DNA from 3 places in the Shewanella oncorhynchi genome. Region 2 is predicted to be linked to each of the others. Evidence: predicted binding sites of a transcription regulator. Region 2 holds the regulator's gene; each other region holds the start of a gene.
The links. Region 2 encodes MetJ, which represses methionine synthesis genes. Its sites were predicted from a motif close to TAGACGTCTAGACGTCTA; they were not measured.
Positions count from the first base shown of each region.

Region 1: msrA (peptide-methionine (S)-S-oxide reductase MsrA) is a predicted target of MetJ. The motif match lies at 5,174-5,191, and genes of this name have one in related genera.
Region 3: metK (methionine adenosyltransferase) is a predicted target of MetJ. The motif match lies at 4,374-4,391, and genes of this name have one in related genera.

Region 1 is NZ_CP132914.1:2,596,335-2,606,896, reverse strand. It holds gene fldA (flavodoxin FldA) at 34-561, opposite strand; gene ybfE (LexA regulated protein) at 616-888, opposite strand; gene RA178_RS11790 (DUF2788 domain-containing protein) at 899-1,120, opposite strand; gene RA178_RS11785 (alpha/beta fold hydrolase) at 1,222-1,998, opposite strand; gene seqA (replication initiation negative regulator SeqA) at 2,297-2,839, shown strand; gene pgm (phosphoglucomutase (alpha-D-glucose-1,6-bisphosphate-dependent)) at 2,913-4,565, shown strand; gene msrA (peptide-methionine (S)-S-oxide reductase MsrA) at 4,682-5,161, opposite strand; gene astE (succinylglutamate desuccinylase) at 5,492-6,526, shown strand; gene RA178_RS11760 (thiamine pyrophosphate-dependent dehydrogenase E1 component subunit alpha) at 6,689-7,867, shown strand; gene RA178_RS11755 (alpha-ketoacid dehydrogenase subunit beta) at 7,871-8,848, shown strand; gene RA178_RS11750 (dihydrolipoyllysine-residue acetyltransferase) at 8,858-10,480, shown strand.
Region 2 is NZ_CP132914.1:611,630-622,191, reverse strand. It holds gene metB (cystathionine gamma-synthase) at 1-820, opposite strand, end outside; gene metJ (met regulon transcriptional regulator MetJ) at 1,033-1,347, shown strand; gene RA178_RS02885 (sulfite exporter TauE/SafE family protein) at 1,482-2,225, shown strand; gene nrfD (NrfD/PsrC family molybdoenzyme membrane anchor subunit) at 2,332-3,279, opposite strand; gene RA178_RS02875 (4Fe-4S dicluster domain-containing protein) at 3,282-3,848, opposite strand; gene phsA (thiosulfate reductase PhsA) at 3,861-6,143, opposite strand; gene RA178_RS02865 (pentapeptide repeat-containing protein) at 6,574-7,236, opposite strand; gene RA178_RS02860 (SRPBCC family protein) at 7,341-7,823, opposite strand; gene RA178_RS02855 (hypothetical protein) at 8,071-8,499, shown strand; gene RA178_RS02850 (phosphoribosylaminoimidazolesuccinocarboxamide synthase) at 8,486-9,589, shown strand; gene RA178_RS02845 (hypothetical protein) at 10,232-10,562, shown strand, end outside.
Region 3 is NZ_CP132914.1:4,019,722-4,030,283, reverse strand. It holds gene RA178_RS17880 (TonB-dependent receptor domain-containing protein) at 1-2,004, shown strand, start outside; partial or broken gene RA178_RS17875 (transposase) at 2,149-2,474, opposite strand; gene RA178_RS17870 (hypothetical protein) at 2,552-3,037, opposite strand; gene metK (methionine adenosyltransferase) at 3,180-4,331, opposite strand; gene tkt (transketolase) at 4,777-6,771, shown strand; gene epd (erythrose-4-phosphate dehydrogenase) at 6,888-7,904, shown strand; gene RA178_RS17850 (phosphoglycerate kinase) at 8,040-9,215, shown strand; gene fba (class II fructose-bisphosphate aldolase) at 9,437-10,504, shown strand.

The sequences.
Region 1 (10,562 bases), 2.0 Mb from region 2:
CGTTAAGCCGCTTTAATCAAATGGTTAACAGAATTAATCTTCTAATTCAGCTAAACACATTTCTTCGTAAATTTGCTTAACCCAAGCATCAACACGTTCTTCAGTCAGCTCTGGTTGGCGATCTTCATCGATACCTAAACCAATAAAGTGGTCGTCATCGACTTGACCTTTAGAGGCTTCAAAATTGTAGCTTGCAGTTGGCCAATGGCCGATGATGATGCCACCACGGGCCTGAACAATATCGCCAACCATGCCCATGGCATCAAGGAAATACTCAGCGTAGTCTTCTTGATCACCACAACCAAAAATAGCGACAAGTTTGTCAGTAAAATCAATTTGCTCTAATTCAGGGAAGAAATCATCCCAGTCACATTGCGCTTCACCGTAATACCAGGTCGGGATGCCGAACAGCAGCAAGTCATACTCTGCAATCTGTTCTTTGGTACTTTTGGCGATATCTTTCACCTCAACCATTTTTTTACCCAGTTTTTTCTGGATCATCTTGGCTACAGCTTCGGTGTTACCTGTGTCGCTACCGAAAAAAAGACCTACAGTTGCCATTGTCTATCCTTTAATGTCTAGTTCACTTATTAGGTTAATCTTGCTGGTACTCGTTCAGCACTCAACTTGTTGCTGAAGAATTAATTCGATTAACTGGCTACGGCTGATGTTACTGGCCAATGCCTGCTCATTCAAGGCGTCATACAAATCTTGTGACACCTTTAACTCTATTCGCTTTAATCCGTTGGCTTTATCGCGCTGGATTTGATTGCGTTTGTTGACCTTAAGCTGTTGGCTACGGGACAAAGGATTGCTACGTGGTCGGCCCCGGCGCTTTTCGTTGGCAAAAAGGTCAATAGTGGTTCTGTCTGTCGCTTCTTTTGCCATGTTCTTATTGTTAACCGATCCCTGAGCCTTCCCAAGTGATCTGGATAATACCTTTTACAATAAACCCGGCGCAGCCGAGAAATAACACTAACCAAACAATAAATCGACCAAATTTTGGCACGTTACCTTGTTTAAGCACATCGTGGATGGCCATGCCGATAAAGAAAAATATCGAGGCAAAAAACAGGTTCAGGCCGATGGTTTCAATTTGTTCCATGTACTGAGATAACATACTTTCTTAGTCCTTGAGAGTGTTCTAAGGCCAAAAGAGGCGCGAATATATCACAACAAGATGGCGGCTGCCATATGCTTTCGGTCGAGTTTGCTGCTGATTTACATTGAATGTTTGTCAATAAATTCAGACACGATCCGGTTAAAAATGACGGGTTTTTGCGCATGCAACCAATGACCACATCCTTCAAGTGTTTTTGCCTGTGCCGCGGGGAATTGCGCCATGATAGCGCTTCTGTGCTCGCTAGTGACATAATTTGAGTCGCCGCCGCGAATAAACAGACTTGGTCCAGCATAGCTTTGTACTGGATTTAGTGTCTGATTTTGCCAGCCAATAATATTAGGATAACAAGCCTTTAGGCCACTTAAGTTCATTTTCCAACGAAAGCCAGTATCAGTGCGTTGTAGATTTTTGAGTAAAAATTGTGCCGTTGCTTCGTCAATACCATTGTCAATTAAGTGGTTTAGGGCAAAGCGTCTGTCGGTATGGCCTTCTAAGGGCAGACTTTCTAATGCCGCAAACACTGTATCGTGTCTTGGCTCATAGGCGACAGGGGCGATATCGGCTGCCACCATGCTGATAATGCGCTCTGGAAAGGCTAACGCCGTCGCCATGGCGATTTTACCGCCCATGGAGTGACCCACAATATGGGCGCGTTCAATAGCCAGTTCGTCGAGCAAGCTGATCATTGCAGTGGCGAGGCGAGGGTAGTCCATTTGATCCCAATGCTCACTTAAACCATGATTGGGCACATCGACACGAATAACTTGATACTGATTTTCTAATACTTGCCCTAGACCTTTGAGGTTATCTAGATTACCGAACAAGCCGTGGATCAAGAGCACTGCGGGTCCTTGGCCTGTGGAAACAAAGTTCATTGTGATTCCTGTTGGAGATTTTTAGCTTAGCGTGACGCGAATTGTGCCCTTAATGCCGTTGGCTTGACAAGTCAGTTGCCATTTCTATAGTGGGGGCGGCCAGTAACTTGTGTGCTTTTTCGGCAATTGTCGATTAACTGCTAGTTTGCTGTGCTATTTCCCGCACTTTTAGAATAATGGCGCTTTATCAGATTGATAGAGATAGATACACTGGTAACAGATCGCAATGATCTGCCCCGATCGCTGTGGTAAACTTTTTTCGGTTAAGCCTGTCGAATAACAAAGGATAATTAAGGTTATGAAATATATCGAAGTAGATGAAGAGCTCTATCGTCATATTGCCAGCAAAACAGAACGTATTGGTGAGAGCGCCTCTGACATTCTTCGTCGATTACTCGGCCTGTCCGTCGATGCGGTCGAACAACCCCAGCCTTTGGCGATTAGCCAACCGAGCCTTGAAGCTGAACCTATTCAGCCTATCGCGGCGCAAACAGTGCCAGCAGTGAATGATTTTAGTCGCTTAGTCGATGAACATCAGTTATCGCAGCAAAAAGGCGCAGTAGGTCGTTTTCTGTTTTTGCTCGAAAGTTTGTATCAATTAGCCCCAGAGCAATTCTCACAAATTTTGCAGATCCAAGGGCGCGATCGTTTGTATTTTGCTCGCTCTAAGGAGCAACTGCTCGAAGCGAGTGCTTCGGCTAACCCAAAAGAAATTGGTACAAGTGGTTTCTGGGTAACGAGTAACAACAATACCGCCAAGAAACGCACTATTTTATCGGAAGTTTTAGTGCAATTTGGTTGTGATGCGACAGTAGCAGCGGGTATCTCCGAGCGCGTTTAATCCGCGGATGAGCCAAGTTAGTACGACATTTTTCTACTTTTTCTAATTGTAATTGAGTGCAGGAGAGCCATCGGTGGCAATACATCAAAGGGCAGGACAAATCGCTAATCAGACGGATCTGGTCAATATTCCAAAACTGATGAGCCATTATTACAGCATCACGCCAAATATGGATGACGTACAACAACGCGTCACCTTTGGCACTTCTGGGCACAGAGGCTGCGCCTTCAATGGCAGTTTTAACCAACAACACATTTGGGCGATTACCCAAGCTGTAGTGGACTACCGTCAATCGGCAAATATCGATGGGCCGCTGATCCTTGGGATTGACACCCATGCGTTATCCTATGCAGCCTATTTGTCGGCAATTGAAGTGCTGGCGGCAAATAAAGTCACAGTGAAAATCCAACAGAACGACGGATTTACACCTACGCCAGTGGTTTCCCATGGGGTGATTTGCGCCAATCGCGAAGCCAATATTACGGGTGCTGCATTGTCCGATGGTTTGATCATTACGCCTTCCCACAATCCTCCTCAGGATGGTGGCATCAAGTACAATCCACCCCATGGCGGACCTGCTGAAGGTAATATCACGGCTTGGATTGAATCGCGAGCCAATGATTACTTGCGCCAAGCGTTAGCTGGCGTGCAAAAATTAGCGTATGCCGAAGCGCTGGCATCAGGCTATGTCAACGCCATTGATTTGATTACACCCTATGTGGCTGATTTAGAAAATGTTATCGACATGCAGGCGATTGCTAAGGCTAAGCTGCATATCGGTGTTGATCCGCTCGGTGGTTCAGGGATTTTCTACTGGGCACCGATTGCCGCGCGTTATGGGCTCGATATCACGTTAGTTAATGATAAAGTTGACCCAAGCTTTAGCTTTATGCCGCTGGATAAAGACGGCAAAATCCGCATGGATTGCTCGTCTCCCTATGCGATGGCAGGTTTACTCGCCCATAAAGAATCCTTTGATTTATGCCTTGGTAATGATCCCGATTATGACCGTCACGGCATCGTTTGCCCTGGTACGGGTTTGATGGATCCGAATCATTATCTTGCGGTCGCTATCGATTATTTACTGACACACAGACCAGATTGGAGCGATACCTTAGCCATAGGTAAAACCTTAGTATCGAGTGCGCTTATCGATAAAATCTGTGCTTTCCACGGCAAAAAGTTACTCGAAGTGCCAGTGGGCTTTAAGTGGTTTGTCGACGGTTTAGCCGAAGCCACAATCGCCTTTGGCGGTGAAGAGAGTGCTGGCGCAGCATTTTTACGCCGTGATGGCTCTACTTGGTGTACGGATAAAGACGGTTTTATTCTAGGGTTACTTGCCGCAGAAATTCTTGCGGTGACAGGTAAAACCCCAGGTCAGCGTCACCAAGAGTTAGTAAAACAATTTGGCCAAAGTTTCTATAAGCGTATCGATAGCCCAATCAGTCTTGAAAACAAAGCCAAGTTTGCTTTGCTCAATGCCGATACCTTAAATGCCACTGTGCTTGCAGGTGAGACAATCGAAAACGTGTTAACCCATGCGCCGGGCAATAATGCGGCGATTGGCGGCATCAAAGTGACTACGGCGAATGGTTGGTTTGCGGCGCGTCCATCGGGCACTGAAGCGTTATTTAAAATCTACGGCGAAAGTTTTATCAGTGAGCAGCATTTGGCTGAGATCATCAAAGATGCGCAGGCATTAATTGATAAGGCGCTAAACGCTTAATGCAGTAGTAGGTTTAGCTAACGTCTCAAAATAAAAAACGCACTCAGATTTGAGTGCGTTTTTGTTTGTGTCTAATTCAGCTGTGAGTAGTTGATCTAATACTGATTTGACCGTATTTAGTACTCGATATGACAACTCGATAAGTTATTCTTATCGATGTAATTTTGGTGATATTCCTCAGCCACATGGAACTGTTGCAGTGGCACTATTTCTGTGACGATATGGCGTAATCCCCAACGCCCCGAGCGGGCAAAAGCTAACTTTGAGGCTTCTGCGGCCGCTTTTTGCTCACGGTCGTGGAAGAAAATGGTACTGCGATATTGAGTGCCAATATCTCCGCCTTGCATGTTCAGACTCGTTGGATTGTGGTTTTTCCAAAATACATCGAGCAAGTCTTCATAACTGACAAGGGCGGGATCGAATTCCACTTGCACCACTTCGGCATGGCCCGTTTTGCCTTTTTTGACTTCTTCATAGCTCGTCGCCGCATTATTGCCGCCCATATAGCCGCAGGTGGCATTGGATACGCCGTTCACTTGTCTAAAAAAATACTCTACGCCCCAGAAACAGCCGGCACCAAAGGTTGCTAACGCCATAATTAAATCCAATAGAAGTCTAGATGGCTAAGGATTGTGATAAAACTTGAGTGCAAAAGCAAGCCTCAAGCTGGAATATTTATCATGGGAAATTCTTAGGGAATGTCCTAAGAATTTAACAATCAGCTTAGTTGAATGTCATTCCGCTTAAAACTGGGTCCTACGGCAATAAATGTCTGAGAACAGCACTAAAAACATGTGTTAGTATTGAAGCCGTTTTTTAGGTGCGAGTGAGACTAACCGCGGTGAGATAAATGCTTAAGTGGTTATTACTGCCTGTACTTATGCTATTGCGCCAATACTGTTACACATCATTATAAGGAGAATTCTGTGTTACAAGCTCTGTTAGATTCAAAGGATTTTTTAGCGCTCACCTTAGCCCATCCTGAACAGTTCGATGGCGAATTTTCATTTAACTTAGGCGATCATACTCAAGTGGAAGTGTGGGATACCGGTGTTATTGTTTTCGAACCAGTAAAGAATGAAGGAAAAGATATTGTGCTTTCCTGCGGTGTTCACGGTAACGAGACCGCGCCCATTGAACTCTGCAATAGCTTAATTAAACAACTTCTACAGCAAAAGATCATCGCAAAGCAGCGCACTTTATTTCTCATTGGTAACCCATTAGCGATTAATAACGGCACGCGGATTATTGACGAAAACATGAATCGTCTCTTTAGTGGTGAGCATTCCAATCCACCAGGGTTAGTGAACCCTGAGCGAGTACGCGCGAAAAAACTCGAAGCCTATGTCGATCGTTTTTATACTGCGGTTGCCGATGGACGTCAGCGCATCCATTATGATCTGCACACGGCGATGCGCGCCTCGAAGCATGAAAAGTTCGCTATCTATCCCTATCGTCCTGGGCGCGCCTTTAGCGGCGAGCAAATTATGTTTTTAGCCGCAAGCGGCGTCGATACAGTACTTTTCCACCACGAACCGACCACGACCTTCAGCTATTTTTCCTCTGAACGCTACGGCGCTGATGCCTTTACCATTGAGCTTGGCAAAGTGTATCCCATGGGGCAGAACGACATGACGCGTTTTATTGCGGCACATGAAATGTTTATGCGTTTAATCACCGCTAAGCCGTTGGAGTTAGATGCATTTGATGCCGATAAGGTTAACTTGTACCAAGTGTGCTGCGTCATCAACAAACATTTCGATGATTTTGAATTTACCTTCGCAACCGATGTCGAAAACTTCAGAGCTTTCCCGAAAGGTTTTGTATTAGCGCGGGAAGGTGGGCAAGAAATTAAAGTGGAACATGAGTTTGAGTCTGTCGTGTTCCCTAATGCCAAAGTGCCTATTGGCAATCGCACTGTGATTTGCCTGATCCCTGCGGTGAATGCGGACGTGCGTTAGGCTTGTAAAGCAATATATACATGCGAGGCAGGGATAACTTGTGGTTTGAGCTATGCCAATGGTTGATAGGTAGTTTACGTTAACGTAATGTTCGTCGGGCATATTCGTATAAACAGACGCATCAAAACGCTTTGATGCGTAATGAGATAACAAGAGCACAATATGAGCAAAGCAACACTCAACACTGATACAGTGCACCGTGTCGGCTTCTTGGATAAGGCATCGCTACACATTCCTATCCTTCGAATTCTACAAGCCGACGGCACCACTTATGAAACCGCGGTTTTGCCTGTGATAGATGAAACCTTAGCCACTAAAATTTACGATACCTGTGTATTCACTCGGGTACTTGATGAACGTATGCTTGGTGCCCAGCGCCAAGGGCGCATCAGCTTCTACATGACCTGTACGGGTGAAGAAGCAGCGATTGTCGGCAGTGTGGCCGCACTCGATCAAGAAGATGTGATCCTCGCGCAATATCGCGAGCATGCGGCGCTGCGTTATCGCGGCTTTACCACTGAACAGTTTATGAATCAGATGTTCAGTAACGAGAAAGATCTTGGTAAAGGTCGCCAAATGCCAATCCATTACGGCAGTGCGGCATTGCATTATCAAACGATTTCGTCACCGTTAGCCACGCAAATCCCGCAGGCGACTGGTGTGGGCTACAGCTTAAAAATGCAAGGTAAGCGCAAAGTCGCGGTTTGTTATTTTGGCGAAGGCGCTGCATCGGAAGGGGATTTTCATGCTGGCCTAAACATGGCCGCGGTACTGAAATGCCCAGTGATTTTCTTCTGTCGTAACAATGGCTACGCCATTTCTACCCCCACTGAAGAGCAGTTTGCTGGAAACGGTATTGCCAGCCGTGGTGTGGGTTATGGCATGCACACCATTCGTGTAGACGGCAATGACATGTTGGCCGTGTTAGCGGCAACCCAGCAAGCCCGTGCCTATGCGATTGAGCATAATGCGCCTGTGCTGATTGAAGCCATGACTTACCGTCTCGGCGCACACTCTTCTTCAGACGATCCCTCAGGTTATCGCTCGAAAGATGAAGAAGCCAAGTGGCAGCAACACGATCCGGTTAAACGCTTCAAATTATGGCTTATCAACAAAGGTTGGTTGGCTGAAGCGGATGATGTGAAACTGCATGAAAAATATCGTGAAGAAGTATTGGCTGCGGTAAAAGTGGCTGAAAAAATTCCTGTGCCTATGCTGGATGAAATTATTGAAGATGTGTACGACAAGCCGACGCCAGTGCTGAAAAAGCAACTCGCCGAGCTTAAAGAACATATCAAGAAATATCCGCAAGCCTATCCAAAAAGTGCAGGGAGACTATAAGCCGTGGCTGAAATGAATATGTTACAGGCCGTCAATGAGGCCTTATCGATTGCCATGCAAGCCGATGAACGCATGGTGGTTTTTGGTGAAGATGTGGGCCACTTTGGCGGGGTATTTCGCGCCACCTCCGGTCTTCAAGAAAAATTCGGTCGCGCTCGCTGCTTTAATACGCCGCTGACAGAGCAAGGTATTGCCGGTTTTGCCAATGGTTTAGCCTCAAATGGCATGACCGCCGTGGCTGAAATTCAATTCGCCGATTATATCTTTCCGGCGTTTGATCAAATCGTCAACGAGTCTGCTAAGTTCCGTTACCGTAGCGGTAATGAGTTCGATGTCGGTGGATTAGTGTTCCGTACGCCCTATGGCGGCGGCATAGCGGGCGGCCATTATCACTCGCAATCACCTGAAGCCTATTTTACCCAGACGCCGGGGTTAAAAGTGGTGGTGCCACGCAACCCTGAGCAAGCCAAAGGACTGCTGTTGGCGTCAATCCGTGACAAAAATCCGGTGATCTTCTTTGAGCCTAAGCGTTTATATCGTGCATCGGTTGGCGAAGTGCCCGCGGGCGATTATGAAATTGAACTGGGTAAGGCTGAAGTGGTTCGCGAAGGTAAAGACATCACCTTAGTGGCGTGGGGCGCGCAAATGGAAATCCTTGAAAAAGCCGCCGATATGGCCGCTAAAGAAGGGATCTCCTGTGAAGTTATCGATTTACGCACCTTGTCACCCTGGGATATCGATACCGTTGCCGATTCAGTCAAAAAGACCGGACGTTTACTGGTCAACCATGAAGCGCCATTAACCGGTGGTTTTGCTGGTGAGATAGCGGCGACGATTCAGCAAGAATGCTTCTTGTATCTAGAGTCGCCCATCAGCCGCGTTTGTGGTTTAGATACCCCGTACCCACTCATTCATGAAAAAGAATACATGCCAGATGCATTCAAAACGTTTGAAGCCATCAAAGCATCAGTGACCTTCTAGGAGTCCGGTATGATTAAAGATTTTATTTTGCCGGATATTGGCGAAGGTGTTGTGGAGTGTGAGTTGGTTGAATGGCTTGTCAAAGAAGGCGACACTGTCGTTGAAGATCAGCCGATTGCCGATGTCATGACAGACAAAGCCTTAGTGCAAATCCCTGCGCCTTTTGCGGGCGTGGTCACTAAGTTGTATTACGCGAAGGGCGATATTGCGAAAGTGCATGCGCCGCTTTATGCCGTACAAATTGAAGGTGCCGTTGAAATCGCGGGCGAAGAATCTGTTGCGGCTGCAGCTGCGACAATCGCAAAAGCTGCTGAGCCAGTGGCAGTCACAAACGCGACCACGTCATCTCATTCATCTGTCAGCATTGAAGAATTCTTACTACCTGATATCGGCGAAGGCATTGTTGAATGTGAGCTAGTTGAATGGTTGGTGAGTGAAGGTGATTGGGTTGAGGAAGATCAACCGATTGCCGACGTGATGACTGATAAAGCGCTGGTGCAAATTCCTGCCATTAAAGCGGGTAAAATTGCCAAACTGCATTATCGCAAAGGTCAGCTAGCTAAAGTACATGCGCCTTTATTTGCCATTGAAGTTGAGCAGATGGCTTCTGCACCTGCGGCGACAACAAATACTGATACTGCGGCTAATGCGGCACCTGCAGCGCAGGCTGTGAATGCAGAACCTGCTCGTCAAGGTAAAGCCTTAGCCAGCCCCGCAGTTCGTCGTATGGCGCGGTCGTTAGATATCGATTTGAGCCAAGTACCTGGCACAGGAAAGCACGGCCGTGTGTATAAGGAAGACATCTCTCGCTTCCAACAAGGCGCGAGCAATGTTTCTGCTCCAAGTGTGGCTCAGGTAAAAGAGGCGTCAGTTCAAGCGACTCAAGCATCTCAAACCCAAGTCCCAACATCTACAGTGACTCAACGCGCTGACACGGTTGAGCCTATCCGCGGCGTAAAAGCTGTGATGGCACGCATGATGGTGGAATCTGTGTCGAGCATTCCGCACTTTACCTATTGTGAAGAGTTTGATTTAACAGACTTAGTTGCACTGCGTGAAAGCATGAAAGTGAAGTATTCGTCTGATGAAGTGAAGTTGACCATGATGCCTTTCTTCATGAAGTCAATGTCGCTCGCGTTAAGTCAGTTCCCTGTGATGAACAGTCAAGTGAATGCGGATTGCACTGAACTAACTTACAAGGCACGTCACAATATCGGCATGGCGGTGGATTCTAAAGTCGGTCTCTTGGTGCCCAACATCAAAGATGTGCAGGACAAGAGCATTTTAGAAGTGGCGGCAGAAATCACCCGCCTGACCCAAGCTGCCCGCAGCGGCCGCGTGGCGCCAGCGGATCTGAAAGACGGCACGATTTCCATCTCTAACATTGGCGCCTTAGGTGGCACAGTGGCGACGCCTATTATCAACAAACCTGAGGTGGCGATTGTGGCCTTAGGTAAGTTGCAAACCCTACCGCGCTTTAACGCGAAAGGGGAAGTCGAAGCTCGCCAAATCATGCAAGTGAGCTGGTCAGGTGACCATAGAGTGATCGATGGCGGTACGATTGCTCGCTTCTGTAATCTGTGGAAACAGTATCTTGAGCAGCCTCAAGAGATGTTATTAGCGATGCGCTAAGCCACTGGCACGAATAACTGACACTAAAAGGACGCTAAAAGCGTCCTTTTTTATTTGCTTTGCACAAATGGGTTAATCTTTT
Region 2 (10,562 bases):
TACTCACCACAGGGCTTTGCGTTAATACCTCAATAATACGCTGGGCATTGGCTTGATGCTCGCGAATACGCACAGCTAAGGTACGCAGGCCGCGCAGGGTCAGATAACTGTCAAAGGCTGACCCCGTTAAGCCTAGAGTGTTCGACCACCAATGTAAGCTTTCGCCGATTTGCGCGTCTTTGGCGACCACTGCGCCGCCGACTACATCGCTGTGACCATTGATATATTTAGTGGTGGAGTGGATAACGATATCCGCGCCTAACAATAGGGGTTGTTGCAATATCGGCGATAAAAAGGTGTTATCGACCACCACCAGCGCGCCGACCTCATGGCTCGCCTTAGCAATGGCTTCGATATCTACCACACGCAATAACGGGTTCGATGGGGTTTCGAGCCACACCATCTTAGGATTCTGCGCAATGGCGGCGGCTAACGCTTGGCTGTCGGTTTGGTCGACCACAATGAGCTTAAACTGGCCTTTCTTCGCCAAGTTGGTAAATAAACGGTAGGAACCACCATAGCAATCATGGGGCACAACTAATAAGTCATCGGGGCCGAGCAAAGTAGTCACTAAGGTGATGGCCGCCATGCCAGTGCACGTCACTATGCCAGTGGCGCCCTTTTCTAATTGCGCTAATGCTTCGCCTAAAATGCAGCGCGTTGGGTTGCCTGAACGACTGTAATCGAATTCGCGGGGATTTTTATGACCATCGAAGGCGTAATTAGTCGACAAATAAATCGGTGGCACAACTGCGCCATATTGAGTATCGCTTTCGATACCCTGACGCACTGCCAGTGTGGCTAATTGACGCTCTGCCATGGGTGGACTCCTAAATTCGATAGACTAATAGAGATGTCTGGACGTCTAAATGTACCTAAGCCCAACGCCATCGTCAATAGGCGTGAAGACGTTTAGACGTCTGAACATAAAGAAATCTGTTTGCAATCACAAAGAAATAGTAGCAATAATTTGACTGTTCTTTGTAAGGGTTTAAAATCTGCCCCGAATTTAGCGTTATAACAGGTGAGTCAATGACTGAATGGAATGGGGAATACATCAGCCCCTATGCTGAACATGGCAAGAAGAATGAACAAGTAAAAAAAATTACTGTGTCTATTCCGCTCAAAGTGCTTAAGGTCCTCACGGACGAACGTACTCGTCGTCAGGTCAATAATTTGCGTCACGCCACCAACAGCGAGCTGTTGTGTGAGGCATTTTTGCACGCCTACACTGGCCAGCCATTGCCCAACGATGAAGATCTGTCAAAAGATAACCCAGACAGCATTCCCGCCGAAGCCAAGTTGTTGATGGATCAAATGGGAATCGAGTGGGAAGACATGGAATAGCGACTCGTCGCTTTCAAAGTCATATCACAGTGCTCATCAATAGGGATCGTTAACGATCCCTTTTTGTTTATACCCAAGCGACTTCAAACTTTAAATTTCACCATCTTGAGGTGGTTTGGGATATAGGAAATCCTATGTTTTCTATGATAGATCCACAGACACTCGCCTTAGCCTCGCTGGTCGTGTTTCTGGGCGCCTTAACCCAAAGTCTGATTGGGTTTGGGCTTGCGGTTGTCGCCAGTCCTTTGCTGTATATCGTCGATCCACAACTTGTACCTGCGCCTGTTATTGCTATGGGTTTCTCCATCGCCCTGCTGACCTTAGTGCGTGAACGCGGTCACTTAGAATTCAATGGCTTGCAATATGCGCTCATAGGCCGCGTGCCCGGTGGTTTTATCGGCGCGAGTTTATTGCTGTTTGCGCCTCAACCCATACTGGGTTTATCCATCGCCGCCATTGTGACTGTCGCAGTGATCCTCAGCCTGTATAAATTCAGCCTGCCAGTGAATAAGAAAACCCTCTTCGGTGCAGGTGTGGTTTCAGGGATCTTCGGCAATATCGCCGCGATTGGTGGCCCACCGATGGCGATTTTGTTGGCAGGCAAAGATGCCTCGCAGTTTCGCGCAGCCCTGTCGGCCTTCTTCATTTTTAGCTCCATGATTGCACTGATCATTTTAGCGATCACTGGCTTATTAGAATTAAAACATCTGTGGCTGTCGTTGATGCTGCTCCCCTCAGTGATTTTAGGTTACTTAGTCGCAGGACGATTAGTGGGCCGTGTCGATAAAGAGAAGACAAAAATGGCGACGTTAGTCCTGTGCAGTATCAGCGCCTTAGTGCTAACGGTGAAGTCGGTTATCGAGTTATTACCCCAATAAGCGTCCTGCTTGTACTGGCAAACCTTCTCAAGATTCAAACAATAAAAAAGCACTGACATTGCCAGTGCTTTTTCTTTATCTATCAATATGTAAAGCCAGATTACACTCAGCTTAAATAGCTTTGCCCTGCGTACACAATAAAGTGTCTTAAGGCGAGTACGCCCGTTAAGCTCGCACAAGCCACCATGATCATCGCCCCCTTAGTGTGGCGAGTCGCGGCGGGTAGCAGCATAAACAGCAATGGAATACCAAAACCTATACCGACAACGCCTATCCAGAACACGCTTGCCCATAGCCCAGAAGTTAACGATGCTAAGGCCGCAGCCGCCGCGCCGCCCTTGAAGTACAAGGCGCAGAACAACATGAACAGGAACAGGATTTCAATCGCCATCACAGGCAATTCTAAACCGTGCATCTTCACTAAGGTTTTGTCGTGGCTGTCCGTCTTAAACATCAGCAACGCCAGTACCGCATTTGCCGCAGCGCCCGCCGATAGACCTGACACTAAAAACAGCGCAGGCAGTACCGCAGTGTTGAGCATAGGATAGGCATTCATCGCCGAAATTAAGAAGCCAGTGTAAGCCCCTACGCCAATGGCGAGGACAAACAACAATACTTCAATCAGCTTTCGAAATGGCATAAGTAACTTAGCGATAGGTGTTAGGAAACCCAAACCCCATTTTGGTAAGTCATTCCGCAGCACAATAATGGCGTATGCAAAGGCCAAGGGAGAATACGCCAGCAGCGCCAGCACCCCGATTGCCATAACTGACTGGAAGTTATAGTGAATTAAGATCAGCCAAAAGTGGAATGGTTTGGTTAAATCAAACACTAAGCAAGCTAAACCTAAGCTAATTGCCACAGGTCCAATAATCGCTGCCGCCTTAAGAATGCTGCTTTCAGCTCCCGCGCTGAGTTCCTTATTCGCCCAGCGCAAACCAATGCCAATCAGTAAACTGCCCGCGGATAAACCCGCCATAAACAGGTAAACGGCGATGACCCAGTGCCAAGTGACAGGATCATATTGCGCCATGTCGCCCCAAGTATTGTTCATAATCAAATCCCCCCTCTTTTGGTAGGAACGCGATATACCCTAGGTTTAGTGCCCAAATGGGTTTTATCTTGGTAAGTGATTTTAGTGTTGAGCATGATGGCCACTTCACTGCTTGGATCATTAGCATCACCAAACACTAAGGCATCGGTTGGACACACAGTCACACACGCTGGCTCTTCGCCCCGTGCTAAACGACTGTCTTTACAGAAGTTACACTTATCCGCGGCCTTGGTTTCTGGGTTCATAAAGCGCACTTTATAAGGGCACGCTGCCACACAGTACATACAACCGACACACTTCTCGGTATGGATAGAGATAATGCCATCTTCACCCACATAGGCCGCGCCTGTTGGGCACACTTTAACGCAGGGTGCATCTTCACATTGCTGGCAAGATACCCTGTGATATTTGAAATGCAGATTGGGCATCTCACCAAAGGGGCCTTCCACACGCACTTGCAGACGAGTTACGCCTTCGGGTACGCCATTTTCACTGCGACACGCCACGTTACAAGCTTGGCAGCCGATGCACTTATTCTCGTCGTGCACCATTACATATCGTTTATTCATTTAAGCCTCCGATTAGCGCTTTGCCAGCGTGACGCCCGTGGTGTGCACTGTCATGCCACACACAGGAGCAGTAACGTGCGGCAGTAAGTTACCGCAGTGGATACCTTTGCCCGTTGCTCTGACCAACTCTTTGTTTTTAGAACCAAAGCCCATGTAAGCAAACACAGTATCTTGGCGAATGCCCGGCGTGACTAAGGCATGGCCTTCTTCTGTGCCAACACTGCTGGTGAGGCGGATTGGGTCGCCATTGCTGATGCCTAATTTGCCCGCAGTGACGGGGTGAACCCACACAGCGTTATCCGACATCAGGTTAGCGAGCATAGGCACATTGTGGGTTGCACCATTGGTGTGCACCGCCACTTTGCCTTGGATAAAGTACAGCTCATCTGCTTTTTTAAGATTCACTTCGCGGAACTTGATCACCCCACGGCCCGGTGCCATGGCTTCGACTTTCGCGGAAGTGAGTTCAATCTTGCCGCTCGGGGTTTTAAAGGTCAGTGCACTGGCGTAAGTGCCGTCTTCATCGGCAGGTCGCGCATTGGGGTATGCCTTAATAAACTCGGCAACCATCTTAGGCTCGCACAACATAATTGGCTTACCGAAGCTCACAAAACCTTCGTCTTTGATCCGGCGCAGCAGGTCAGTGTCGCGGTTCACCTGCAGCATTTGCAGGGTTTCCATGTTTTCCCATGGATAGAACTCGCCAAGGCCCATAGCCACACCCACATCCTTAAAGATCTGCCAAGAAGGCTTAGTATCACCTAAGGTTTCAACGACCCGTTGGCGCACATAATAGGCCGGATTTTTACCTGACTTGTCAGCAATTTCTTCATCACGTTCAAGATAAGTCGACTCAGGTAAAATCACGTCAGCATAGGCGGCGGTTTCGCTGATATAAACATCACACACGGCGATAAAGTCGAGCTTTTTCATCGCTTCAACAACGCGTGCTCTGTCTGTCATGGTTTGCATTGGGTTAGTGCGTGACATCACCCAGCCGTGTAACTGGTAGGGCACTGCGCTTAAGGTGGCATCGAGAATGGTTTGGTAAACGCCGCCCGATGTCCACATCATGGCGTACTGTTCTTCCACTTGATCGATACGTTTCGCTGCTGGTTTTGGCATGTCTTTCACGCCAGGTTTGGCCAATACGGGCGCAACCGCTTCACCGGCAAGCTTGTTGTAATCACCGGGTTTCTGGCCGATATAAATCCCGCCCTTACGCTCAATATTACCAATCAAGACGTTAGCGGCGTAAAGGGCGCGGCGCATCTCAAACTCTTCGGTGGTAAAGGTGGCTCTGTGACCAAAATCGACCACAGCATGGGGCGCTTTAGCGGCATATTCGTGGGCGATGCGACGAATGTCTTTGGCAGGCACATCGGAGATAGTTTCTGCCCATTCAGGGGTATAGGCTTTCACTTCGGCGGCAAAGGCTTCGAAGCCTTCCACATAGCGCGCGACAAATGCCTTGTCGTAAAGATTATCTTCAATCAATACATGGCATAACGCCAAGGCGACGGCCACGTCGGTTCCGGGGCGAATGGCATACCATTCATCGGCCTTGTCGGCCACAATGGAGAATCTTGGCTCGAACACCACCAGCTTGGCACCTTTGTCCATTTGCGCCGCCATCATGCCGCGGGTTTCGGACATATTAATGCCTTCGTACAGGTTATGGCCGAAGTTAATGATGTATTTAGAATTACTTAAATCACGTTTGACCTTAGTGCCAAAAATAGCCTTAGCGGCAATTTCATAACCACCAGGGCAAGTCGACGCGTGGGTAAAAGTATTTGGACTACCAAAGGCGGTCGCAAGGTGAAACAAATGCTTTTCTTGTGAGCCAGATTTTGACGAGAATGCCACGGCTTCTGGGCCATGTTCTTTTTTGATTTTATTGAGGTTTTCAGCGATTAATTTATAAGCTTCATCCCAACTGATCTCAGCCCATTTGCCTTCGCCGCGCTCACCGACCCGCTTTAACGGTTTAACGATACGCTGTGGATCGTACAATAAACTATGGCCTGCGCCGCCACGGGCACACACTTTACCGCCAAAGGATTTAGCGGCCTTGTTGCCACTAATGAAGACGTTTTTGCCCTCAATCACCCGCGCCGAAATCGGGCAGCGAGTCGAACACATTTCACAAATACTGGCAATGTCTTTGCCCATGCCCTTTAGCTGCTTATTCTCTAATGCCGCTAAGCTGCCCGGCAGCAGACTGGCCAGCGCACACGTGGCGCTGCTCGCTCCTGCTCCCTTTAAAAAGGTTCGCCTATTAAGCTCAATCATGGTTACCTCCATCACGCTCATCCCACCCGTCAGTCGCCACATTGGACGCCATCGAGCAGAGGTTTGCTCACTGATTTGATTACTTTTTTAGTTATAAAGCGTTAAAACAGCGCCACCATATCTTCAAAATACACGGCATACGCTGAATACACTGCTCATCCACAGAGATTGTTATCCCGAAAGAGGTAGGTGGGTATTGTGGTAAACCACATGGGGAAGCTCGGTGTGATCTACCGCAACTAAAACCTAGGACTGACCTTGAAATACGTGAATAAGATCAATAGGTCTTAAAAAACGGACAGAAAAAGCCGCCAGATGGGACAAATGGCGACTTCAAAAACAAACAGATATTTCAGTAAATTGCGATAACACTCGTGGGATGAGCATCACTATGCTGAGTGAACAGCTGAGTAAAAACCTACCACAATCCTTAATCCATTAATTCTATATCAAGACAGTTGAGCAGCCGAATCGCTTCGTCGCGGCTAAACTTAGCGCCTTTGATTTTATTGTTAAAAATGTCGATATCGTAATTGGATGCCTCGCTGAAATCCGCCTCCAATAATTGAGTTCGGCCAAACAGACTATGACTAAAATCCGTGTAGGTGAAATTGGCTTGATTAAAACTGCCCTCGCGAAAATCGACATCGTGGGCCTTACACTCTTCGATGATAATTTCATCGAGGGACAAACCTAAAAATGAGCAATCATTTAAGATGGATTGCTTAAAGGAAAATGGCGCGGCAAAAGATAAACGTGACCACGCGGCGCGGGTCCAATCGATACCGACTAACTTACACTCTTCAAACTCCACCCCGCTGAACTGACACTGGGGCACTTTCACTAAACTTAAGTTGCAACGCACAAAGCGGCAATCGATAAACTTGCACTTACGGAAAGTGCTCTCACTAAAATGGCAATCTTGAAAGCAACAATCCTCAAACTCGATGCCCTGTAGATCTTGGGCTAATTCCGACAAGCCATTGAACTGTTTTGATAAAAAACTATTGCCCTGCAAAGCAGCGCTTTGCGCGAGTTGCGATGGCGCAAGCACCGATTGTTTAAGCACTGGTACTTCTTTCTGTGACGACATAACACCTCTAATCCTGCCCAATCCCCAGCAATAAAATATGCAGGGCAATTGGGCTAGATACTACTTATTGTTTACTCTCTGATACGAGGCTTGAGACTCATCAGCTAAATGCTCGCGACGAGTTCCTCAAGCTGATCGGTCGCCTTAGACCAACCCTGATGAAACCCCATATCCTCATGATTCTGCCTATCTTCGCTATTCCAATGCAGCACCCGCGCAGTGTACTTGGTCTTGCCATCTATAGGTTCAAACGTAATAGTAGCCGTCATAAAAGCTTTATCGGACGGCACCCAAGCCTCAGTAAAGGCATCAGTAAATACGATGCGCTCATTCTCAACCACCTCAAGATACACGCCACGATTCGGGAAATCCTGTCCCTCAGGGCTACGCATCACGATCACATTTGAACCACCGGCACGCACATCTAAGCTCGCGCTAGCCACAGTCCACGGCCTTGGCGTAAACCAAATTTTGAGGAGTTCTGGCTCGGTCCACGCGCGGAACAGTTTTTCTGGCGGCGCATCGATAATCCGCTCTAATACTAGCTCTCGTTGATTATCATTATGTACATGCTGACTTGTGCTCATATTCCCTCCATTGGATATTTGGCTTGATGGTCTTGTCGGCTGCAGCTACGTCATAAGCTCGCACATCAGCGCGCTAAAATACAGCCCTTCAACATTAGCTCGTCCGCAGAACACCAGCCCTCCATCATGCTCAGCACTGAGTGTTAGCGCGTGATTCCCTTGCAAATCCTTATGCCCGCTAGATTCAAGCCACAGAACTATATAAAGAGCAGTGTAAAGAGCTATGTAAAGATCTGTGCAAAGAGCGATGCAAATAGCCGTGGCAAATTTTGTCAAAAAAGGTAGAATGTCGCCACTTTTTCGCGGCAGTCTAGAACAAGGTTCTCTCGGATTAATGGTTAGCATTTTCGAGCAAAATGGCACGGGCCCAGCCCGCTTTCGCAGACCACTTTCACTGTGGTGCCAACCTTGCCCTGCGTTTGTTCCATCCCTTGCATTATCTCCACCCAACACACTTCAAACACCGCCCGAAAATACCACTTTTGCTGTTCAAGATTTAACATCAAATCCCGCAAACTGGCTGAATGCTTTACGCCCTAAGCCAAGCGCGAATAATAAAGCGGTTGCAATAAATCTGGCTGTTGCTAACGCCATAGTTCATCTGCAAACCGACACTTATAAAAACCTTATCCCTACACTCTCTATCCTAAGGAATACTCGTCATGAGTCTTGCTGATTCCGTATTAGCCGTAAATAACGATTTGCCAATCCGCACCGACAGCCCAGTCCACAGCGGCAAGGTTCGCAGCGTTTACTGGCTAACCGATGCCGACAGCCGCCGTTTAATCAAAACCAAGGGTTATAACGTCCCCGAAGATACCCCGCTCGCCATCATGGTGATCAGCGACCGTATCTCAGCCTTCGACTGCATCTTCCACGGTGAAGGTGGCCTCAAAGGCATTCCCGGTAAAGGCGCGGCATTAAACGCGATTTCTAACCACTGGTTTAAACTGTTCGCCGAAAACGGCCTAGCCGACAGCCATATTTTGGATATCCCGCACCCGTTCGTATGGATAGTCCAAAAAGCCCGCCCCATTAAGGTCGAAGCCATTTGCCGCCAGTACATCACAGGCTCAATGTGGCGCGCCTACTCAAAGGGCGAGCGCGTATTCTGTGGCATCACACTGCCAGAAGGCTTAGAGAAAGATCAAAAGCTCCCTGAGCTGTTAATCACCCCATCGACTAAGGGTATTTTAACCGGCATCCCAGGCGTGCCAGCCCAAGATGACGTGAACATCAGCCGCAGCGATATCGAAGCCAACTACCAAGCCTTTGGCTTTGAAAAGTTAGAAGATATCGACCTGTACGAGAAGCTGTTAAAAGATGGCTTTAAAGTGATTTCAAAAGCACTGGCCGACATTGATCAAGTGTTTGTCGACACTAAATTTGAGTTCGGTTATGTGACCGATAAAGATGGCAATTCAAAACTGATTTATATGGATGAAGTCGGTACTCCAGATTCATCACGCATTTGGGACGGCGCCGCCTACCGCGATGGCAAGATTTTGGAAAACTCCAAAGAGGGTTTCCGCCAATTCCTGCTAAATCATTTCCCCGATCCTGATGTGCTGCTCAACAAAGACAGAATGCCAGAGCGTGAAGCCCTCGCCCGCGACATTGACCTCCCACTTGAGGCCATGATGCAAGTGTCACGCACTTACACTGGCGTTGCCGAGAAGGTGACTGGCGCTCCAATCCCGCTGCCAGCGAATCCTAAGGCAGATATTATTAAGATACTCAAAGATGAGTATGATCTGATTGTGTAATCAAATCATTGTGGGATGGGGAGCTTTCCCTTTCCCCTAGAGTAAAAAGGCGCTTCGGCGCCTTTTTGTTTTTTAAACTTGGGTTTGGATTTATTTGTATGAGTCAATTTAACTCAATTCTGAAATGCAAATCTGAGAAAAATCAAAGTCAAAGTCGTGGGGCTTCACCCCACACCCGACCAAGGAGGACTGCTCGTCCTATCCTCCTTGGATTCTCCAAGACGCCCCTAGCGAAGTTACATGCATTAGAGACTGGCCTTGGTCTCATGGATAAATTGCTATCGCTTCCGAAGGCAACGTCCCTGTACCTACGAAAGCTAGCCGGTCATCCATGACCGGACTCACGCAATTTATTCCAACGCCCTGCGGCAACTTCGCAGGGGATGGAGAATCCCTTTAGCATCAGTGTTGTCTGCTGGTTATGCAAAACAAAAAATAATTATAGAAACCCGATTTACCCCTACCTTTTAAACACAAAAAGACCATCATTACTGATAGTCTTTGATTTGCTAACTTGCCAATAAGACAGCTGCATGCAGGCTAGCACTTCAAGCAACAAATTTGTAAAAGAGTTACTGGCGATTACGCCATTGTCTAACTAGAATCAATAAACAATAAATATTGCTTACAAGGACGTGAGACATGAAACCGAAAGTATTTTTACTATTATCAAGCTTAACTATCTTAAACGGATGTGTTGGATTAGATGGTTTCGTCAACCAAGAACGGATACAAGACCCATCAACAAAGCAAGAACAATTATATACTTACATTACTCGAGTTGATAAGTTACTGAATATTTATGCTGTTGATGAAACAACAAAAGCAAGCTTAAAACTTGCTTTAAGTAAGGTCGAAACCAATGCAGAAGGCGATATAAATAATTCTAAAGCGGCAAAAATGCTAGCAGCAGAACTCGATCAAATAAATTCACAAAACTATCCAATCTTATTTAGTGTCGTACTAGGTCTAA
Region 3 (10,562 bases), 1.6 Mb from region 2:
CGAATTGAAGTTATTCGTGGGCCAGCATCAACGTTATACGGTGCAGATGCTCTAGGTGGTGTGGTGAACATCATCACTAAAAAAGTGGGCGACGAATGGTCTGGCTCTATCACTCACAGCCGAACTCATCAAACCAATGATGCCTATGGCGAAGATATCACTACCGATTTCAGCGTGATGGGTCCCCTCATTAAAGGCGTTCTTGGGTTATCTATTCATGGCAGTATTTATGATCGAATGGGGTCAACACCAGAGTATGCACCAGTAGATTATCCCAATGGAGAAGTACGCACTCGTTCACTCGGTTTTGGTGGTGGCGGTAAAACCGTCGATAACGAAAATCATATGTTAGGTGGGAGTTTAAGTTGGACGTTAAATGAACATCACAAAATTTGGTTTGATTTAGATTCCTCATCTCAAGATTATGATAATACACCACTGATCAATGATAACGGTGAACGCGAGTATCCGCTTGGTACTGTTGATAATATCGATAGTCTCTGGATTGCCAGTAACTTCTGTAAAGGCGGCGTAGGTTCCCGTGAGGCTGCTTGTCTAGCCAGCGGTGGTGAATGGGCAAGACGCTCAAATCCGCGAGCGGGTTACAGCGAGACTCAAAAATTTACCCGTGATGCTTGGGCATTAACCCATGAAGGTGCTTGGGATTTTGGTACAAGCTTTGTGTCACTATCCTATGTAGACACACAAAATAATGGCCGCACACTGCCATTTACCACTGCTGAGCGAGTATTACTACTGCAGATGATTGATGGTAAAGGGGATTACACCGGCATGACTGAAGCCGAACGTAAAGCGATTGCTGAATCCACTTTCCTGCCTAGACCTAAACGCGAAATGGCAAGTAATCAATATACGCTTGATATGAAACTCGATATTCCATTTGAAGCTGCAGGAAATCATGTCGCAGTGACGGGTGCGCAGGTGATTCGTGGTGAGTTGAAAGACGGTGTATTTGGTATGGAAGAAGGTACGCCGGGCGCAGTACAAGAACATAATATGTGGTCTGTTTTTGCTGAAGATACATGGAGCATGACTTCTGATTTATCTGTTACTGCGGGTTTACGTCATGATGATCATGAAATATTTGGCAACCAACTCAGCCCACGTCTATACGGCGTTTACCCCATTAATAATGAGTGGACTGTAAAGGGTGGGGTGAGCACAGGTTTTAAAACACCTAAAACCACACAATTGTATGATGGTGTCGTTGGCTTTGGTGGCCAAGGAACCTCACCGCAATTTGGTAACCCAGATCTCGAAGCTGAAACCAGTGTGTCCAGCGAAGTCGCCCTGTATTGGTCTCATCCAGATGGCCATAATTTTAACGTCACTATCTTTAAAAATGACTTTGACGATAAGATTGCTTCACAACCCTGTGGTAAAGGTACGAGCATAGAATGTTCCGATGCGGGTGAATATGCTGATTTAGGTTATGCAGTCAGTAGCAAAACAGTCAACATAGATAAAGTTACTATTCAAGGTGCTGAGCTCGCGGGACGTTGGGAAATTCTAGATGCCTTAACGTTAAATGCTAATTATACCTACACAGATAGCGAGCAGAAAAGCGGTGCAGAGCAAGGCCGTCCACTCGGCAACAGTGCCAAGCATATGGCAAACGCGACATTAAAATGGGAGTTGACCGACTCATTTAACGTATTCTTGACCTCAGAATACCGTGCTAAACGTTATCGCTCTTGGGATATCATTAATGATGCTGCACTCTACTATAAGGGTTATAACGTGTTCCATCTTGGTGGTTCTTATCAGGCGAGTGAGTTTGTCACCTTCAACATGCGAGTAAATAACTTGTTTGATAAAGATTTTACTTCATACGATATTGTCTTCACCGAATGTAGTGACACTAGCACAACTTGTGTCTCTGACGATAATGGCCAAAACGGATACACAGCATCTTACGTTGATGATTTCAATAACAAAGATAAGGCCCGTAACTTCTGGGTTGGTATGAATGTACGTTTCTAAACTAATACTCTGTGCATTAGTTATTATTTGATATTCATGGGCGATAGATAAAAATGAGAGTTACCCGTTTGATAAAAGTATCCACTACCAATTAAACAATAGGGTAACTCTCATTACTCATTACTCATTACTCATTACTCATTACTCATTACTCAGTGCACCTGCACTGTGCTGGTGAGTCCGCACTATCGAGCCATCAATAAAGACCCATTCCGTGTCGGCCATTTTCGCTAAAGCTTTGAATAAATAGGCCTGAATGTCTTTTTAGACCATAAATAAAACCGTCTAAAGACCGTACTCCAATGGCTCAACTCTTTGGGTAAATCTTGCCAAGGGATACCTGTTAGAAGGTGGTAAAGAATGCCTTCGAATGTTTGTCTATGTTCAGGTTTATCATAAACACGGCCTGTGCTGTTTATTAAATGAAAAAGCGTTTCCCAGCGTGCATTGGGTAGCATCAGTATCGGCATGCTGCCTAAAAATCATCCTCGAAAGCTCAATAGACCCTAGATGAAGTCAGAAAAATTAAAGGTGCTAGCGTATAAGGCTACAGAATGAGCCATTGTCCGTTTGGATAAGTACCAATATAACCAAAGGGTATTCTTCCACAGAGATACCAAGATAGGCGTTCACTCGTAAAGGCTGAAAGTTTAACGTCAGCTAGGAGCAGTGTTGCGAGCGTATTAGCGTCATCGGATGTCAGCGCGCATATTTCTGCAACGGGAATAATTTTCCAAGTGGAGAGGTAAGCTGACTTAGACATTTCATCGACTTCGCTGTCAGAAATCCAAGCATGCACATCATTTACTACTGCCTTTGTTTTTAACGAATTTGCCAAGTCATGATCAGTTACACACAGGCTTTCATATTGGATTTCGTAAGGTGTTTCAAAAAAGGCTTCAGGATCGGATTCAAGAAAAGCGGCGATCTCCTCTAATGTGCCGTATGTCTTTGCTGTTTCCTCTGGCAGACCTACGTTGGCTGCCCATGCACAAGATTGAAGTTGCTGTAATAAGATGGCGTTATCGGTCATGGGGTCTGTGCACTCTAATGGTCTGTGTATATGCTGCTTTTATTTTGCCATATTTGTAATCTAACTAAATGTCAGACATAAAAAAACCGCTGGGTAGCGGTTTTTCATGGGTCTTAAGTGTAAAAATTGAAATGAATTAAGACTATAGACCCGCGTCAGCGCGCAATATTTCGGCTTTATCAGTCGCTTCCCATGGGAATTCGCTGCGACCAAAGTGGCCATAAGCGGCGGTCGCTTGATAAATTGGACGTGCTAAATCTAGCATGGCCGTTAAACCGTATGGGCGCAGTTCAAAGTGTTGACGTACTAACTTGATCAGCACTTCTTCAGACACCTTACCTGTACCGAAGGTCTCGATGCTGATAGAGGTAGGCTCTGCCACACCAATAGCGTAAGACACTTGGATTTCACAGCGATCAGCAAGACCTGCTGCAACTATGTTTTTTGCTACATAACGGGCAGCATATGCCGCGCTACGATCCACTTTTGATGGATCTTTACCAGAGAATGCGCCACCACCATGACGGGCCATGCCGCCGTAAGTGTCAACGATGATCTTACGACCCGTTAAGCCACAATCACCTACTGGACCACCGATAACAAAACGGCCAGTTGGGTTGATAAAGAACTTAGTATCTTTGTTTAACCATTGAGCTGGTAATACTGGCTTGATGATGGTTTCCATCACACCTTCAATTAAGTCGGCTTGTGAAACGTCATCTCTGTGTTGAGTCGATAACACAACTGCATCGATACCGACAATTTTGCCATCATCATAGGCAAAAGTGACTTGGCTTTTCGCATCTGGGCGTAACCAAGGTAGCGTGCCATTTTTACGGACTTCAGACTGACGTTTCACTAATGCGTGGGCATAGGTGATAGGTGCAGGCATCAGAATGTCGGTTTCGTTGTTGGCATAGCCAAACATTAACCCTTGATCGCCAGCACCTTGCTCTGCAGGGTCTGCGCGGTCTACACCTTGATTAATGTCGGGTGATTGCTTACCAATGGCGTTTAATACTGCGCACGAGTCTGCATCAAACCCCATATCTGAATGGGTATAACCAATTTCACGCACCGTTTTACGGGTGATTTCTTCAATATCAACCCAGGCAGAGGTAGTGACTTCACCACCTACTAATACCATGCCGGTTTTGACATAAGTTTCACACGCTACGCGTGCTTTTGGATCTTGAGCCAGAATTGCATCTAGCACAGCATCAGAAATCTGATCTGCAATCTTATCGGGATGACCTTCTGAGACCGACTCAGAAGTAAACAAGTGCTTTGCCATAGTAGGAAAATCTCGTCGTTAGCATTCAAACGTGTAGAAGCATCTACATCTAGACGGCTATTTTAGTTTAAATCCGATTGCCGATCACCCCCGATAATAAAAAATCCTCTCAGATTGTGACCTGAAAACGACTACGCTCAGTCATAAATAGGTTATTTTTCTTATATTTCATAGTATTAAGTTTGCTATGTTTTTGAGAAATTTATTTCTCCATTACAAGTGATCCTTGCTATGTCCTCTCAAGTAAACGCCAGCAAAGTGACAGGGTTGTTTCTGCGACTTATATACTCAAGCTACCTGAATCCTGCATCTTCAGGTTGTTTGGGTACATATTCGGCCATCTTTTGCTGAGTGAATGGCAATTTTAGTTTGCGTCACACTGGCATGTAGGGGAAAATATGCATCCAAATTGCCCGCTAGACCCCACAAACAAGCAGGAGAGAGCATGTCTTCCCGTAAAGTACTCGCAAACGCAATCCGTGCGTTAAGTATGGATGCAGTTCAAAAAGCAAATTCAGGCCATCCCGGCGCCCCAATGGGTATGGCAGATATTGCTGAAGTGCTGTGGAATGATTTCCTTAAGCACAACCCGAACAATCCGAAATGGGTAGATAGAGATCGTTTTATCCTCTCTAACGGTCACGGTTCAATGCTGATCTACTCTTTACTTCACCTGACTGGTTATGAATTACCAATTGAAGAGCTAAAACAGTTCCGTCAATTGCATTCTAAAACACCGGGTCACCCAGAATACGGTTACACCCCAGGTGTTGAAACCACAACGGGTCCACTCGGTGCGGGCATTAGCAATGCTGTTGGTATGGCGATTGCTGAGAAAACCTTAGCGGCACAGTTTAACCGTGATGGTCACGATATCGTTGATCACTACACTTACTGCTTCCTCGGCGATGGCTGTTTGATGGAAGGTATTTCCCACGAAGCCTGTTCATTAGCCGGTACTTTAGGTTTAGGTAAACTGATCGCATTTTGGGATGACAACGGTATTTCTATCGATGGCCATGTTGAAGGCTGGTTCACCGATGATACACCAAAACGTTTTGAAGCTTACGGCTGGCATGTGATTGCCGGTGTTGATGGTCACGATAGCGCGGCAATCCGTGCTGCTATCGAAGCGGCTAAAGCCGTTACCGATAAACCAACCATGATTTGCTGCAAAACCATTATCGGTTTTGGTTCACCCAACAAATCTGGCAGCCACGATTGTCACGGCGCGCCACTAGGCGATGCAGAAATCGCAGCCGCCCGTGAATTCCTTGGCTGGCCACATGCACCATTTGAAATCCCTGCTGATGTTTATGCCGGTTGGGATGCCAAAGAAGCTGGTGCGGCCCGTGAAGCAGCGTGGAACGAGAAGTTTGCAGCTTATAGCGCAGCTCACCCAGAACTGGCTGCTGAATACGAGCGCCGTGTACTGAAAGGTGAATTACCTGCTGATTTCGAAGAAAAAGCGCAGGCATTTATTCAAGCATCACAGGACAAAGCCGAAGGGATTGCGAGCCGTAAAGCGTCACAAAATGCTATCGGTGCATTTGGCGCTATGTTGCCTGAACTGTTAGGCGGCTCTGCTGACTTAGCGGGTTCTAACTTGACACTGTGGTCAGGTTCTAAAGGTATTCAAGACGATCCAGCTGGTAACTACATTTACTACGGCGTGCGTGAATTCGGCATGAGCGGCATTATGAACGGTGCTTCGCTGCATGGTGGTTTCATCAACTACGGCGCAACGTTCATGATGTTCATGGAATACGCCCGTAACGCAGTCCGTATGTCGGCGCTGATGGGTATTCAAAACATCTTCGTTTATACCCATGACTCTATCGGTCAAGGTGAAGATGGCCCAACGCATCAACCAGTTGAGCAATTAGCTAACCTGCGTATGACGCCAAATATGGCCGTATGGCGTCCATGTGATGCGGCAGAAACGGCAGTTTCTTGGAAAGCTGCGATTGAGCGCCGTAATGCACCTACGTCACTGATCTTCAGCCGTCAAAACCTGAAAGCTCAAGCGCGTACCGCTGAGCAATTAGCTAATGTGGCTAAAGGTGCTTATGTACTGCAAGACTGTGCGGGTACACCAGAACTGATCCTGATCGCAACTGGTAGCGAAGTACAATTGGCAATGGATGCAGCCGCTGCACTGACTGAGCAAGGTAAACACGTTCGCGTCGTCTCTATGCCATCGACAACTGAGTTCGATAAGCAAGATGCCGCGTATAAAGAATCTGTATTACCACGTGCTGTGACTAAACGTGTGGCTATTGAAGCGGCGCATACCGATTTCTGGTACAAGTACGTCGGGTTTGAAGGCACAGTTGTGGGCATGACCACATTTGGTGAGTCTGCGCCGGGTAACGTGCTATTGAATCACTTCGGTTTCACCGTTGAAAATGTGCTGAATGCTGCAAAATCATTGGGCTAATCGCTCAAGGGATTAGATTCAATACAAAAGGTTAAACTTTTTAAGTGTTAATCTGTATAATGCGGCCTGCAATCGTTTGCAGGCCGTTTTTGTATTAAGAGGAAATTGAGACCTCAATGATCCGAGTCGCTATCAATGGTTATGGCCGTATCGGCCGCTCTATTCTCCGAGCTTTATATGAGTCTGGAAAACGGCAGCAAATGCAGATTGTCGCGATTAATGAATTAGCTAAACCTGAAGCCATTATTCATCTGACCCAGTACGACACCACCCACGGTCGGTTTGCGCATAAAGTGAAGCTTGTTGATGATCATATGCTGATTGGCGACGATGCGATAAAAATCCTCCACGAGCCCGATCCGGCAAAACTCCCTTGGCACGAGATGGACATAGATATTGTCTATGAAGCCACAGGCGTATTAGTTGATCGTCAAAGCTGCGAAGCCCATATTCATGCTGGCGCTAAACAAGTGCTGATAAGCCATCCATCCTCAGCGGATGTCGATGGCACGATTGTCTATGGTGTGAATCACGATTTACTCCGCGCCGAACACACTGTGGTGTCCAACGCTTCTTGCACCACAAACTGTATCGTGCCTGTGATCGATGTGCTCGATCGCCACTTTGGCGTTAAAAGCGGTGCCATTACCACTATCCATTCGGCGATGAACGATCAGCAAGTGATTGATGCTTACCATGATGATTTGCGTCGAACCCGTGCTGCTGGTCAATCGATTATCCCTGTCGACACTAAACTTGCCCGCGGCATTGAGCGGATCTTGCCGCACATGAAAAATAAGTTTGAAGCGATTTCGGTGCGCGTGCCCACCATCAACGTGACCGCCATCGATTTGTCCGTGACCTTAGAAAAAACCGTCGATATTGCCACAGTCAATCAGGTGCTGGAATCAGCCGCCAATGGGCGATTTAACGGCATCTTAGGCTATACTGATGAGCCCTTAGTCTCATGTGATTTCAACCATGATCCGCGCTCCAGTATTGTCGATGGTACCCAGACCCGCGTGAGCGCCGGTCAGTTGGTGAAGTTACTCCTGTGGTGCGATAACGAGTGGGGTTTTGCCAATCGTATGTTAGATACGAGTTTGGCGATGATCGCGGCCAAGCGAGGCTGATAAAAGTAGATTATTCACTTGTGGGTCACTGAATTTATGCCAATTCGACGGGATGTCGAGCGCCGAGCGGCTGTCAATTCATACCGGCTATAGTGTGAAACAGTTTGTTTTTTGATTATAAAAGGAAGCGTTACCATGGCAATTATCAATATGTCAGATCTGGATCTACAAGGTAAGCGCGTGCTTATCCGCGAAGATCTCAATGTCCCTGTCAGCAATGGCGTCGTCACCAGTGACGCACGTCTGCGCGCCTCTCTACCGACTATCGAGTTGGCCCTTGAAAAAGGTGCGGCTGTGATGGTGATGTCGCATTTAGGTCGTCCGACCGAAGGCGAATACAATGCTGAATATTCTATGCAACCTGTGGTCGATTATTTGGCAAAAGCCCTGTCTTGTCCTGTGCGTTTAGCGACCGACTATTTAGATGGCGTTGACGTTGCCGTGGGTGAAGTGGTTGTGTTCGAAAACGTGCGTTTCAACGTGGGTGAAGGTAAGAACAACGAAGCCTTATCGAAAAAAATGGCGGCGCTGTGTGATGTCTATGTGATGGACGCCTTCGGTACTGCACATCGTGCCCAAGCATCGACCCATGGCGTGGGCATGTTTGCCCCAATCGCCTGTGCCGGTCCATTACTGGCACAAGAATTAGATGCCTTAGGCAAGGCATTAGATAACCCTGCGCGTCCTATGGTGGCGATTGTCGGTGGCTCTAAAGTGTCGACTAAGCTGACCGTGCTAGAAAGTCTTTCAGGCATAGTCGATCAGTTAGTGGTTGGCGGCGGTATTGCCAATACTTTCATTGCGGCGGCGGGCTACAATGTCGGTAAATCGCTGTATGAGGCGGATTTGATCGACGAAGCTAAGCGTTTAGTGGCTAATGCTAAGAGCCGTGGCGCCGATATTCCTGTGCCGACCGATGTGGTCGTTGCGGGCGAGTTTAGCCCAACTGCGACAGCGACGTTAAAATCGGTTAGCGAAGTCGCTGATGGCGAAATGATTTTCGATATTGGTCCAGATAGCGCTGAAGCACTGGCTAAAATCATCGAATCTGCTGGCACTATCGTGTGGAACGGCCCTGTGGGCGTGTTCGAATTCGACCAATTCGGTGAAGGTACTAAGCGTATCGCCCAAGCGATTGCTGATTCAAAAGCGTTCTCTATCGCAGGCGGTGGTGACACTTTGGCTGCGGTTGATAAGTACGGTATTGCCGATAAAGTGTCTTACATTTCGACTGGCGGCGGTGCTTTCCTCGAGTTCCTCGAAGGTAAAGAATTACCGGCTGTGGCTATGTTAGAAAAGCGCGGCGCTTAATATTAAGTTTTAAAAAACGCGGCGCATAAGACGCCGCGATAAGCTCTGATAACATCAAAGCTTTGATAAAAGTAAAAAATTATAAAAAAACCGCCCGTATTCATCTAAGGTACTTAATTTAAGTTGTTTATTTAAGGTACAGAGTTGAATGCGGGTATAAAAATCCATCCAAACGATAGCGACCTCGGTGATAGATATCACCCTATTATTGGAGTTAAAAAATGGCGTTAATTTCCCTACGACAACTACTTGATCACGCAGCAGAACATGGATACGGTGTGCCTGCGTTTAACGTTAACAACTTAGAGCAGATGCGTGCCATCATGCAGGCCGCTGAAGCAACAGACAGCCCTGTGATAGTGCAAGCTTCTGCTGGCGCACGTAAATACGCTCGCCCACAGTTCTTAAAATATTTGATGGCAGCAGCTCTTGAGCAGTATCCAGATATTCCGGTGTGTATTCACCAAGACCACGGTACCGATCCTGATATTTGTCAGCGTTCTATCCAATTAGGCATGTCATCAGTCATGATGGACGGCTCTTTGATGGCTGACGGCAAAACGCCTGCATCGTACGAGTACAACGTTGATGTTACCCGTCGTACAGTGGCATTTGCCCATGCGTGTGGTGTGTCAGTTGAAGGTGAAATCGGCTGTTTAGGCAGCTTAGAAACTGGCCAAGCTGGCGAAGAAGATGGTGTTGGTGCATCAGGTATTTTAAGTCACGATCAAATGTTGACTAGCCCTGAAGAAGCGGCGCGTTTCGTTGCCGATACCCATGTTGATGCACTCGCGATTGCTATCGGTACTAGCCATGGTGCATATAAGTTCAGTCGTAAACCGACGGGCGATGTACTACGTATCGACCGCATCAAAGAAATTCATGCGCGTATTCCTAACACTCACTTAGTGATGCACGGTTCATCTTCTGTGCCACAAGAGTGGCTAAAGATCATCAACCAATATGGTGGTCAGATCCCAGAAACCTACGGTGTGCCATTAGAAGAAATCGTAGAAGGTATCAAACACGGTGTACGTAAAGTCAACATTGATACCGACTTACGTTTAGCATCAACGGGGGCCGTTCGTAAATTCTTAGCTGAACACCCAAGTGAATTTGATCCACGTAAATTCCTGAAAGCATCAATGGAAGCCATGGCCGATATCTGTACGGTTCGCTATGAAGCTTTCGGCTGTGCAGGTCAAGCATCTAAGATTAAGCCATTGTCTTTACAAGCAATGTATAAAGCGTATCAGTCTGGCGCGTTAGATCCTAAGATCAATATGTAAGCGTTATTGCTGAGATAAAAACCCGCTAAAGCGGGTTTTTTTATACTTAAAATAGCTG